DNA from 3 places in the Paenibacillus sp. J22FR21 genome. Region 3 is predicted to be linked to each of the others. Evidence: riboswitches for the same ligand, from Rfam matches in the RefSeq annotation. Region 3 holds a riboswitch; each other region holds the start of a gene.
What was found. Region 3 has a riboswitch for cyclic di-GMP ahead of AC0YNS_RS12775 (putative bifunctional diguanylate cyclase/phosphodiesterase). Riboswitches for the same ligand answer to the same signal wherever they lie in the genome.
Positions count from the first base shown of each region.

Region 1: linked by a shared signal. The riboswitch ahead of AC0YNS_RS16980 (PilZ domain-containing protein) and the one ahead of AC0YNS_RS12775 (putative bifunctional diguanylate cyclase/phosphodiesterase) in region 3 are both predicted to bind cyclic di-GMP.
Region 2: linked by a shared signal. The riboswitch ahead of AC0YNS_RS12280 (methyl-accepting chemotaxis protein) and the one ahead of AC0YNS_RS12775 (putative bifunctional diguanylate cyclase/phosphodiesterase) in region 3 are both predicted to bind cyclic di-GMP.

Region 1 covers NZ_JBWDNJ010000004.1:332,796-337,011, reverse strand. Annotated here, with positions in the region: gene AC0YNS_RS16990 (GGDEF domain-containing protein) at 1-302, shown strand, start outside; gene AC0YNS_RS16985 (HD-GYP domain-containing protein) at 339-1,421, shown strand; cyclic di-GMP riboswitch class I at 1,453-1,556, shown strand; gene AC0YNS_RS16980 (PilZ domain-containing protein) at 1,686-2,399, shown strand; gene AC0YNS_RS16975 (O-antigen ligase family protein) at 2,551-4,216, shown strand, end outside.
Region 2 covers NZ_JBWDNJ010000003.1:345,541-349,756, forward strand. Annotated here, with positions in the region: gene AC0YNS_RS12270 (acyl-CoA thioesterase) at 1-271, shown strand, start outside; gene fumC (class II fumarate hydratase) at 481-1,860, shown strand; cyclic di-GMP riboswitch class I at 1,968-2,059, shown strand; gene AC0YNS_RS12280 (methyl-accepting chemotaxis protein) at 2,134-3,669, shown strand; gene AC0YNS_RS12285 (aldolase catalytic domain-containing protein) at 3,776-4,216, shown strand, end outside.
Region 3 covers NZ_JBWDNJ010000003.1:469,337-473,552, reverse strand. Annotated here, with positions in the region: gene AC0YNS_RS12785 (AraC family transcriptional regulator) at 1-294, opposite strand, end outside; gene AC0YNS_RS12780 (GntR family transcriptional regulator) at 313-1,455, opposite strand; cyclic di-GMP riboswitch class I at 1,718-1,819, shown strand; gene AC0YNS_RS12775 (putative bifunctional diguanylate cyclase/phosphodiesterase) at 1,939-4,152, shown strand; gene AC0YNS_RS12770 (hypothetical protein) at 4,211-4,216, opposite strand, start outside.

The sequences.
Region 1 (4,216 bases), on a different contig from region 3:
CACTTACGGAATGCGCAACCTACGGTGAAATTATCGGCCGCTGGGGCGGCGATGAATTCATCCTTATTTGTCCCTATGCAGATGACAAAGGAATAGATCGAATCGTAAAGCTCATTCACGAACAGCTCTTTAGCATTTCATTGCGAACCGGATTACGATTGTCAGTTTCGGTTGGACATGCTTCGTTTCCGGAACACGGTATGGAGATTGGCCAGCTGCTGCAAACTGCGGACAAACGAATGTACGCAGAGAAATATGTCCGTAAAGCGCAGTTGACCGAACCGACAGCTTTACAAGCTTAATCCGGGAGCAAGCGGTAAAGGCGGGAATAAACACCGATGAGAAAAGTTCACATCAACTCCGTTCAGCCGGGAGAAAAGTTAGCTCGCCCTATTTTGCAGGAGAATGGGAACATATTGCTTGGCGCCGGTGTGGAGTTAAATCAACGATTTATCGACAGATTGGTTGGTTTAGGCATCGACATGCTTTTCATTGATGATCCCCTGACAGAGGGTTTGGAGCCAACTACGGCTATTCAAGACAGCACGCACAAAGCGGCATCGGATACGATTTACAAGACGATGAATACGCTTATGGATCAACAAGTTACGAAAGGGCGAACGATTGCCCCTGAGCTTGGCCGCACCTTCCGTAAGGTATTCGGCGACATTATGCAGGATCTCATTAGACGTGAAGATGTTATGGTCAGCTTGACGAACATTCACGTGGCGGACAGCTACTTGTTCCACCATTCCTTGAATGTCACGATACTTGCAGGCATTATGGGGTTAGCCAGAGGGTATAACCGAACGCAGCTCGAAGAGCTTGGCATGGGTGCGATGTTGTTCGATATCGGCATGACACGGCTGCCGAAAGAGATTTTGACGAAGACGACTGTATTGACGCCAAGCGAGCGGGCGCTCATGGAGAAGCATACCGAGGATGGCTTCAACATCATCAGAGCGCAGCATGATATTAGTTTACTCTCGGCACATTGCGCGCTGCAGCATCACGAGCGATATGATGGGACAGGTTATCCGCGCAAGCTTAAGCGGGAGGCTATTCATGAATACGCTCAAATCGTGGCGATCGCAGATGTATACGATGCGCTTACTTCTCCAAGGCCGCATCGCAAACGCTATACGCCATCGGAAGCGATCGAGTTTCTGTTCGCTGCTGGAAACACCTATTTTGATTTAGAATTGATCAAAATTTTCTGTAAGCATATATCCATTTATCCGGTTGCAACAACGGTACTGCTCAGTTCGGGGCAAATTGCCGTCGTTGCTTTGAACGACCCGCTCGCGGTTCATCGTCCAACGGTTCGGATCATCCGAGAGCCTGACGGAACAGCGCCTGCTACAGCATATCAGATCGACCTCAAAGACCAACATAAACTAATGATCGTGAAAGAACTGTAGGTAGGTTAGCATTCTGCTGACAACTGCATATCATCGATACTGGCAAACTTATCGAAAGGTAAGGACGCAAAGTTAAAGGGTCTAAATGTCCGCTCTTCATTATGTAAGCGAACAAATGACAGCCTGACTGCCGAAATGAACACCCGAGATATCTCGCGGTTCCGGAAGCGGCTCCAGTATTACATGAGGAAGCGCTTTTTCTGTTTTATAGCGCCGTACTGTCGTTGCGGGAGCGTTTCTTCATATGTGAAGGGGGAAAAGTAAATGTCAGGCTTAAATGAACGAATCGGATCAAGTAAACCTACCTTTACCATGAAAGCACTGCTCCACAGCCGTACGATGGTCGAGAAAGAAGGTTATGTTGCCACAGGGGTGCTTGCCCATGCAGAAGGCGAAATGATGGAAATCGAACTGACGGAATTCAAGAACTTCGAGCTCGGTGAACCGGTTAGTTTAACCGTCTATTCACCGGTCGGCATTCACCGGCTGCAATCGACGATTATTGCGAAGGCGGAAGGTTCTATTGCGGTTATTTTCCCAGCTCGCTCGCTAACGGGACTTGATGAGAAACGGGAATCGCCGCGAATTGATATTGAGGCAAGAGGCACGATATCGCGTACGTATTCGCAAGAGGTTGAAGGCTCCAAAGGGAATAAAATGACGATTGAAGCTACAGACAGCTTCGATATAGAGCTTAGAAATATAAGCGACACCGGGATAGGGTTTTCCTTGATGAGCCCACCGACGCTTGCGCAAGGTGATACTCTCGAAGTGAGCTTATCACTGGGCTTTAAACTGGATTGTAAGGTTGAAATTATCCGCAAGGATAATGGAAATGAATGGAAGTTTTACGGAGCTCGCTTTCAAGAGTTAGATGAGCAGCAGCAGCGGGCGCTTCGAGCTTATTTGCTGCGTATGCAAATTGAAGCCTATTTCAAGCTTAAGCAGGAGAAATTAACGGCTAAGAAGGGCAGATAAACGCGATTTCAGCGTTGCATATATAAGAAGGCGTTTGAACGGATGATGGTGATCCGGCAGCGTCTTCTTTTTTATAGTCGGACCGTCAATTATGGTACAATTGGAAAAATAACGTAAATCAGATGGGGTTTGAGCAAAAGGGGAAGTGGTTATGCGAAGTGGACTGGCTGCGCTAGCCGTGGCAATTATACTGGCTTGTTCGGCTTATCGCAACGGGATGTTCTTTGATACGATCTTTTATCGGTGGGAATGGATCATCATGGTCGTATGTATACTCGTCATTGGTGCGGGTTCGATTGTTCATTCTCGGAAAGAGGACAGACGGTTCAGCCAGCACGTGCCTTTATCAATCTACGGCCTGCTTGCGATGGCGATGTTATACGGGATTGCCCTGTTTCATCGACCGGCATCCACGCTTGGCAGCCTCGAGGAGGCATTGCGATGGATGGCCAATGCGGCTTTTGCCATTACATTGTACAGCTGGTTCTGTACCAGCTCCGACACGGCTGTGCGGCAGCAGCGTTTGAGATGGCTTTCTGCAGCGATTCAAGGCTCAGGCGCTTTCGTAATCGCTGGCGCAATTGCGGGTTGGATGGGATGGATCACGTTCCCTGAGATCATCATGACTACCGGTGATGTAAGGCTGTCGGCTGTTGGAGCGCGCTTGTCCGGGTTCATGCAATATCCGAATTTCCTAGGTGCTGTTGCAGGAGCCTATCTCCTGTATTATTTGGTCTTGCTAATTCGATCAAGGGCTGCTGCATTAACGTTCATAGGGGCTGCAGCAGCGGTAGTGCCGGGTGTCCTGGCACTGCTCCTGACCGAATCAAGGGGAGCGTGGCTTGTAACCGCGTTTGTATGGTTCGGCGGACTTCTGATGCTTCGAGGTAAAGAGCGCATAGCATGGCTTATCTATAGCGGCTGGGCTTTGATTGGCGGAGGGGCTGCGTATCGGGCTGTCGTTCAAGCAGGTTTGCGAAGCGGTAATGCAAGTACAGCTGCGGGCGTGGATGCCCAGTTTGCGCTGCATGGTGCGACTTCACAAGAAACCGTGCTATTGCTGATTATCTGCGTGGCTGCGCTTGCCGGATTTATAGGTTTGCAGTGGACGCTGGCAAGAGGAAGAGAGCAGCTGCTTAGCCGGATCGCATGGGGATGCTGGCTTGTAGGTTTACTTGGCATGATCATGCTGCTTCCGGCGGTCATTCAAGGACGGTTGAGCGGCGGGTACCAGACGGCCGGCGCACGGGGGTTATTCTATCAGGATGCGTGGCTGCTCATGAAAGAAGCACTGTTCTTCGGACGAGGCGGCGATACGTGGCGCATGCTGTTTACACAAGTACAGACAGCCCCTTATGTAGGAAATGAAGTACATAGCGGTTACATCGAAATTGCGCTCGATCTTGGCATTGTCGGGCTGTTGGTTTGTGCCATGGTCCTGTTCTTCCTGCTGCGGCAAGTGTGGCAATCGAATCGGATCGGCCTGCTGCCTATTAGTGTGCTGCTACTGCATGCGGCAGTGGATTTCGATATGTCCTTCGGGTATTATTGGCTCTTGCTGCTCAGCCTGGTAGTCTACTACTCCGGTGAGAGCACGGCGGAAGGAAGGCGCGCCATTCTTGCGGCGCCGCCGCTGCGATCGCTGCGGACCGCGCTGCTTGTCGCGGCCGCGGTAGGTCTAACCGCCGCTGCTGTGCTCAGCGTTCGGTTCGACCGTGCCGTGCAGTATCGCGAGGCGGCTGTGTCAGCCGCTCGCAGTGCTGCTGCGCAAACAGCCGCGCTTCGCGCGGCGCTCGAGTGGAATCCGTATTGGACGC
Region 2 (4,216 bases), 120 kb from region 3:
GGGCTTGCACTATGATGTGTTACTTGCGATGGGTGTTCAGACGGTAACGGTCAATATCAATATCAACTATCGCAAGGAGTGCAGGCAAGGCGATCGGTTGACGGTTACAACATCCCCGGAGCGGGCCGGGCGTAGCAGCTATGTGCTCAAACAGGAGATCGTGAACGAGAAAGGCGAGCTATGCGGGGACGCGGTCGTTACTTGTGTGACGATGGATTCCAACACGCGCAAGAGCCGGGAGCTGCCTCCGGAACTAAGAGGTCAGTTTTAAATGTTGCGATAGAATGCAACTTCGCCCCTGGATCAGCCAATGACACGGAATCGCAGTTGCGAGGTTTCAGACAGAAGCCGTATTGCAAGCCCGCAAATAGGCAATCATGGGAAAGAGGCGATGCATGCTCGTAGATGCATCGCCTCTTTCATAGGGTATATAGAGAGTAAGCCGAAACAGAAATAATCCGTAATGAGGAGGTAGTCGCGATGAGCGATTTTCGCATGGAGAAGGATTCTATGGGTGAGATACAGGTTGAGGCGCACCGGCTGTGGGGAGCGCAAACGGAGCGCAGTCTGCACAATTTTCGAATCGGTACGGAGAAGATGCCGCGCGAGTTAATTACCGCTTTCGCTTATCTGAAGAAAGCAGCAGCAACCGTGAACGGAAGCTTGGGGAAGTTGGATGCCCTTAAATCAGAAGCGATTGCGGCTGCAGCGGATGAGGTGATTGCAGGAAAGTGGCAGGATGAGTTTCCGCTTGCTGTATGGCAGACCGGGAGCGGCACGCAGTCCAACATGAACGTCAATGAAGTGATAGCAAGACGTTCGGCACAGCTGCTCCGGGAGAAGGGGCAAGAAGCAACCGTTCATCCCAACGATGATGTCAACCGCTCGCAGAGCTCCAACGATACATTCCCCACCGCGATGCATATCGCCGCGCTGATTGCGGTAGAGGACCTCGTCCTGCCGGCGATTGCGCAGCTGAAATCCACACTCGAGCAGAAGAGTGCTAGCTTCATGGAGGTCATCAAAATCGGCCGCACCCATCTGCAGGATGCCACACCGCTTACGCTCGGCCAGGAAATCAGCGGCTGGGTTCGGATGCTGGAGAAAGGGGAGCGTAATATCAGAGCAAGCCGCGAGGAGCTGCGTGAGCTTGCCATCGGAGGCACAGCCGTGGGAACGGGCCTGAATGCCCCGCAGGGCTTTAGCGAGAAGGTGTCGGCGGAGATCAGCCGCCTCACAGGCAAGAACTTCATCAGCGCGCCGAACAAATTTCACGCGCTGACGAGCCACGACGAGATCGTCTTCGTACACGGCGCAATTAAAGCGCTCGCCGCGGACTTAATGAAGATCGCGAACGACGTGCGCTGGCTCGCAAGCGGACCTCGCTGCGGGATTGGCGAGATTCGTATCCCGGAGAACGAGCCGGGCAGCTCCATTATGCCGGGGAAGGTCAACCCAACGCAGTGTGAGGCGCTGACGATGGTCGTCTGTCAGATCATGGGCAATGACGCGGCAATCGGCTTCGCGGCCAGTCAGGGAAACTTCGAGCTGAATGTGTTTAAGCCTGTCATCATTCACAATTTCCTGCAGTCGACCCGTATTCTCAGCGACGCGATTCGCTCCTTCGATGAGCATTGTGCGGTCGGCATTGAGCCGAATCGGGAAGCCATCGCTCGGCATCTAAACGAGTCGTTGATGCTCGTCACGGCGCTGAATCCTCATATCGGCTATGAGAATGCGGCGGCCATTGCCAAGTCCGCTCACAAGGAGGGCCTGACGCTTCGCGAGGCTGCCATTCGCAGTGGGCTTATTACGGCAGCCAAGTTCGACGAAGTGGTGAGAGCAGAAGAGATGATCTGACAAATTCGACAAAACAATACAAATTACGCTATGTACAAACAGGGCTTTCCCCTCATATAATTAACCCTGTTAACAGTACCATGACCATAGTATCCGACTACTTCTTCATATGATAATGGCAAACCAACGGAAACGTTGGGACGCAAAGCCTAGGCCTAAAGCATCGCAATGCAGATGCCATGGTGGACAGGTTACCGAGTGAAAAGGAGTCCATCCTTAACGCGGGTGGACTCTTTTTATATGTATACATATATGGGGAGGTAGGCAAGTTGTATGCTTAGAGAGAAAAACCGTGTCATGTTATTCATTTCTACAATTATTGTGCTATTATCGCTTCTGGTACACGCATTCGATTGGCTCGGTTTCTCCATGCATCATGATCATCAAACGGACATGAATGGTTCTACGTTCCACACTTTCCTTAAGCAAACGTTCTTGGCATTACCGATTATTTTCTTACTGCTTGCCGGGATTTGCATGCGGTTGCAGAAGGAGCAGCAGTCCGTTCCGCTTCTATTGACACTGTCGCTTACCTTCAGCAGCATATCGATCATCTCAGGCGGCAACGGCATGGTGGAATATCATTTCTCCATCTTTATGGTACTCGCTATTATTTTGTACTACGACCTCATCGCAATGCTTCTCATCAGCACCGTTATCTTCGCACTTCAGCATGTACTCGGCTTCTTAATCTTCCCAGACCTTGTCTACGGAACCCGTGATTACTCACTTGCCATGGTCTCCATTCACATCGTATTTGTCGTCTTGTTTATCGGCGCGGTTACCTATCAAATTGTGACGCGCAGAGCATTCATCCTCGCGTTGGAATCGGCCCAACAGCAGAAGATTCAAGCAGCGGTCAAACAAATTATTGAAAATGTGACGGAAACGTCGGACCAAGTGCTCATGAATTCCAAAGAGCTCAGCTGCAATGCGGCTACGCTTAATCTCTTGGCAGGGGATATTGTACAAACGATGCATAAGGTTGATGCCACGGCGCATTTGCAGGAGCATGGCGCACAGACAGGCAAGAGGGTCATCGGAGAGATGCTCCGAGACATCCATACCATTGCCGAAACGTCTGCTACGGTGTCAACTTTCTCCAGTGAGGTAGCGACGGAGGCCGATAACGGAAATGAGGCCATACAGAAGGCTGTCAGGCAGATGACATCGATGAGCAATGCCGTCCAAGAGTCCGCAACCAAAGTAAAGCTGCTCGGTCAGCGTTCGCAAGAAATAGATGACATTACAAGCTTAATTGCAGACATCGCTTCACAAACCAGTCTGCTGGCACTGAATGCGGCGATTGAAGCGGCGCGGGCCGGCGAGCATGGACGTGGGTTTACCGTCGTATCTAATGAAGTGCGCAAGCTGTCTGAACAAACAACTGCCTCTGCCCAGAGAATCGCTGAGCTTGTTCAAGACATTCAGGCTAATAACCGCGCTTCTATCCATTCCATGGATCAAGTCATTGAAGAGGTTGCATCAGGCAACCAAGCCGTATGTGATGCGGGAGCCGCATTTGAACGGATCATGCGATCCATCAAAACCGTCGCAGAGCAAATTCATTATATTTCCGGTGCCTCTCAGCAAATGACAGCAAGCACGAAGCAGTTCAGCGTCAACATTGAGGAAATCTCCCGAATGTCCGTTGAATTAACAGGCAGCGTCAAGACGGTTACGGGCAGCTCGAATGAGCAGCATCAGCTTATTTCCAGATCGTCGGAGCTTGCGACAATGCTGGAGAAATTAAGCGATAAATTGGATCAAACGATGGTCAGCACGAGGAAATCGTTCCGCGCCATTTAATCCGAAGAGTCCTGCAATTCTGACAAAAATGACTTTGCGTTCATAGCCAATATCAAGTATTATGAGTAGAAAAGACAAGATCTGGCTAAAAAGGAGACACAATGCTATGAATGCTTCGAAAAAAAGTCATTGTAAAATCGTCGACTGCACGATCCGCGACGGCGGGCTCGTCAATAACTGGGATTTCAGCGTTGAGTTCGTTCAGCATCTATACAACTCGCTGAATGAAGCTGGCGTCGAGTATATGGAAATCGGGTACAAAAACTCTCCGAAGCTGCTCAAAGGCGCTGAAGATGCGGGTCCATGGCGCTTCCTGGACGACGACTTCCTTCGTAAAGTCATCCCGCAGAAGCTGAATACGAAGCTCTCTGCACTTGTCGATATCGGACGGGTAGATGAGAACGATATTCTTCCACGCGAAGAGAGCATGCTCGATTTGATTCGCGTTGCCTGCTACATTCAAGACGTGCCGAAGGCGCTGGAGCTGGTTAACGTATTCAACTCGCGCGGCTACGAAACAACCTTGAACATTATGGCACTCTCCAAC
Region 3 (4,216 bases):
ATTCAAATGCTCGTACGTTTCCTCATCGTTCAAATACATAAGCGCCTTCACGTCGTTGCTGCCATAGGTGGAGAGGGTAATATTGCGAATCATCGTATCGAGATAATCGATGTTGTATTTCATCTGCGAGAGTACCTTCTGGCTGTTCTCGTATTCGCTCTTGAACACCTTCTTCTCTACATTCACATACACAAGCGTGGAGAACGAAACGACGATTAGCAAAATAATGCTGGTGATCCACAAGAATATGCGCAGCAAATATTTCTTCTCTTGAAACAGACGAATGAAGCTCATAAGCAAGTACCACCCTTGTTATTCAATCTTTGCTTCCCAAACCGAACTGCCGTAATGAATGTCCGCTTTGCATATATGCCCGGCAACCGCAATCGGCTGCTTGCCTTCTGCCGCGTGCAATAACTGAAGGGCAGCACTTCGTCCCATATCATAGAAAGGCTGGTTCGCACCTGTAATATCCAGTCGGAGTTTCCCGTTCAACCCCTGCGCATCATAAGTAACAAAGGACATCTCGTCCGGGACGCGCTTGCCAAGCCGCTCAAGTGCAGCGAGCGCAGCCTCGGCAATCTGATCATTCGCTGCAAATACAGCCGTGTACCGCGTCATCTCCAGTGCATTCGCAAGCCGAGCAACAAAGTCTTCGAACTCGCTCTCGAAATTCTCGAACCGGGTCGGGATGCATAAGTCGTATTCAGCTTCAAAAGAAACGCCTGCTTCAATAAACGCTTGTCTCATGCCAAGCAGCCGTTCATAGAACGTGCTGAGGTCCGAATTGCGTACGAATGCAATCCGCCGATGTCCCTTGGCAAGCAGCAATTTCGTAAGCGAATACGCGCCTGAAGCGTTATCGCTCGTCACAAAAGGAATATCGGTGTCCCATACGCGCCTATCCAGAAAAATGACCGGAATGCCGCAACCCGCTAACTCCTCGTAGATCTGCCGACTGCGAGGCTCGTCCTGGCCGCCGTGAATCGGACTCAGAATAATCCCCTCCACTCGCCTTGCAATCGCGCTCGCAACGAATGACTCCAGCTTATCTAGGCTGCGATTATCGCTGCTGCTCATGAGCTGATAGCCCTTCGGCTGAAGCACATCCTCGATCCCGCGCAGAGCGGCTCCCCATAGCGGATTATCGATACCGATAACCGATGCAGCAATGAGTCCGCTCCCGTTCCCATTCCCGCTCCTTATTCGACTGGTCGGCTGAGACAAGAGCCCTCCATCTGCCAAATATGTACCTCGGCGATTATCTCGTGTCAGAAGCCCTTCCCCACACAATTCCTTAATCGCCTTCTCTATTGTATTAACGCTGGATTGATAGGACTCCGCCAAATTCCGGCTGGAAGGCAGGCGTGAAGTGTCCCTCCACTCTCCAGCATGTATGCGCTTTCGAATATCTTCCTTAATCCGGTGATACGGGAATATAGTCAGCCTATTCACCTTCATCTCTGCTAGATTAGCTTGACTATATGATATGTGTATCATCTGTGTCAATCCAGAGTCTGAAATTGATGAACCACATGTATATAGGCCTACTTTTATGAACCTTTAGTCCTTCACTTACGCAACTAAGACATCAATATCACCTATAAATACCAACTCTATCCTTTTAAATAGGTTCCAGAGACTCATTCGCTAGTTTGAGATATTATGGAAAATAGAAATAGCGCTAAATTCCTACATTATTCGTCAAAACTGAATCATTTTTCGCAGGCAAACCCTACGAAAGCAGGGGACGCAAAGTCAATAGGTCTAAGTCTATTCTCCTATAAATGCAATGAGATACGACAGCCAGACTGCCGAAGTTAATCTGCTGACCTTGGTTCTCCAAGCGGGAAGATGCGTATCGGTCTGTTACCGCCATCTTGCTTCGAGCCCGAGGATTTTTGTATACCTATTTGACGTAGAAAGGATGTGTACGGCTTGGCAACCCCTTACGAGCAGTTTAGTTCTAAGCTTCTGACATACACATTAATATTCCTTATTCTGTCTTCTATTCCCATATATGTAACCGTTCTTGCACTTGAGCTAATTACCTTTCAAGTCTTTATTCGATTCGTCGCTTCCGTTATCCCGCTTGGCGTTGTGCTCTACTTCATTTACCGACAAACCTATCAAACGCTCAAAGGAAAAGTCATTATTTCAGCCTATTCGTTCCTGCTCTGCTTCATCGTCATGTGGTTTATCCCAACATCAAACTCCGGCACCGTGGTTTTCCTCTTTGCGCTTCTCTCCCTCATCTATCTGGACCGCTTTGTGACACTAATGGCAAGTGGATATGGCATCCTTGTACTCATCACCCATCAATTATTCAACCCCTATATGCTCGCAACGGATCTGCTCTACCGAATTGTTCAATTCACCTTGTTCACCATGAGCTGTATCACCTGTGTCAGCGTTTGCATCATTGGACGCCGAATCATCGCACATGCGCAGCGAAGCGAGAAGAAAGCGCTGGATAACGAGAATCGGTACCGGCAAATTTTCGAGCTGTCTCCCGAAGCTAATATTGTACAGATCGACTATAAAATCGTTCACATGAATCGATCAGGGCTAACGATGTTAGGCGCACAGCATCTGGATGAGTTAGTCGGCGTCAATGTGTTTGACATCGCATTGCCGGAGTATCACGAGATGATGCGAACCAAATCAACCGACCTCATAGAGGGCCACACTGCCGTTAATCACGCGGAGCTCTGCATTTACAAGCTAAACGGTGAAGTGATCGACGTTGAAACCAATTCCATCTCGATTCTATTTCACAATCAGCCCGCGATCCTATCAAACTTCCGAAATATAACGGAAACGAAGAAGGCTCGTGAAACCATCAACTATATGGCCTATCACGATCAACTGACTGATCTTCCCAACCGCTATCAATTAATAACGAAGCTCGATGCAGAGCTCCGGTATGCGGTACACAAACCATGCAGCTTCGCTCTCCTGTTCCTTGATATGGACAGGTTCAAATCCATCAACGACACATTCGGTCATCCACTGGGGGACCGTCTGCTCAAGAGCTTCGCGAAACGGCTTCAGGCATCGCTGCAGCCAGCTGCATTTGCGGCCAGACTTGCCGGCGACGAGTTTGTCATCCTGCTGCCGAATATCGATGCTGAAACGGTGGGGACGCTTGTTGGCCCTCTGCTGGAGCGGCTCTCTGAACCTTTTATTCTCAGAGGTCAAGAAATCATCGTTACGACAAGCATCGGAATCGCTATGTATCCCAAAGACGGGAAGGATGCCGATACGCTTCTGATTCTCGCAGATGCGGCTATGTATGCGGCTAAGAGGCGGGGAAGAAACAACTACGCCTTCTATAGTAATGAGATGAACGAAGTTAATTTACGGAAAATGATGCTGGAGCAGGACTTGCGCAAAGCACTGCAGCAGGGAGAGCTGCATTTGCTCTATCAGGGCAAGAAGGATTTGCAAGCTGGCAGTTTGAACGGCTTCGAGGCTCTCCTTCGTTGGACGCATCCCAAGTTCGGCGCCGTTCCTCCGGCTGAATTTATTCCGCTTGCGGAAGAAACAGGGCTTATTGTTCCGATAGGAGAGTGGGTCATACGGCAGGTATGTAATCAAATCAATGCTTGGAAGCAAGCGGGCTTGTCTCCTTTGCCGGTGTCCGTGAACTTATCGGTTCGCCAATTCAAACAGGACAACCTGATTGATATGCTGAAGGCGATCCTGCTCTCCACTGCGGTTGAACCACGGCTCATTGAACTTGAAATTACAGAGAGCGTTGCTTCATCGAATTTCGAAGCCCCGCTTATTGAGAAGCTGCATGAAATGAAGGCGCTCGGCGTTGCTATTTCGATTGATGACTTCGGAACCGGATACTCATCGCTTAGCTATCTGCGCCTTTTTCCCGTGGACACCCTTAAGATGGACAAATGCTTCATTCGCAATATTGGTCACAATCAAGATGATCTGGCAATCGTCACGGCGATCATCGGTATGGCTCATAGTCTCAAGCTTCAAGTCCTCGCTGAAGGGGTTGAGAACGAGACTCAGCTTGCACTCTTAAAGGAACAGCGCTGCGACGGTGCTCAAGGCTATCTCATCGGCTACCCTATTGCGGCTGAGGAAGTGGAGCTGCTGATTACTCCGGTCCATGAGCTAAGCAATTCGTAGGGGAGTACAAGCCCGTTCCTATGATGGCCCGAACTCCCTCCAAGCTGCTTGATCATCATTAGGT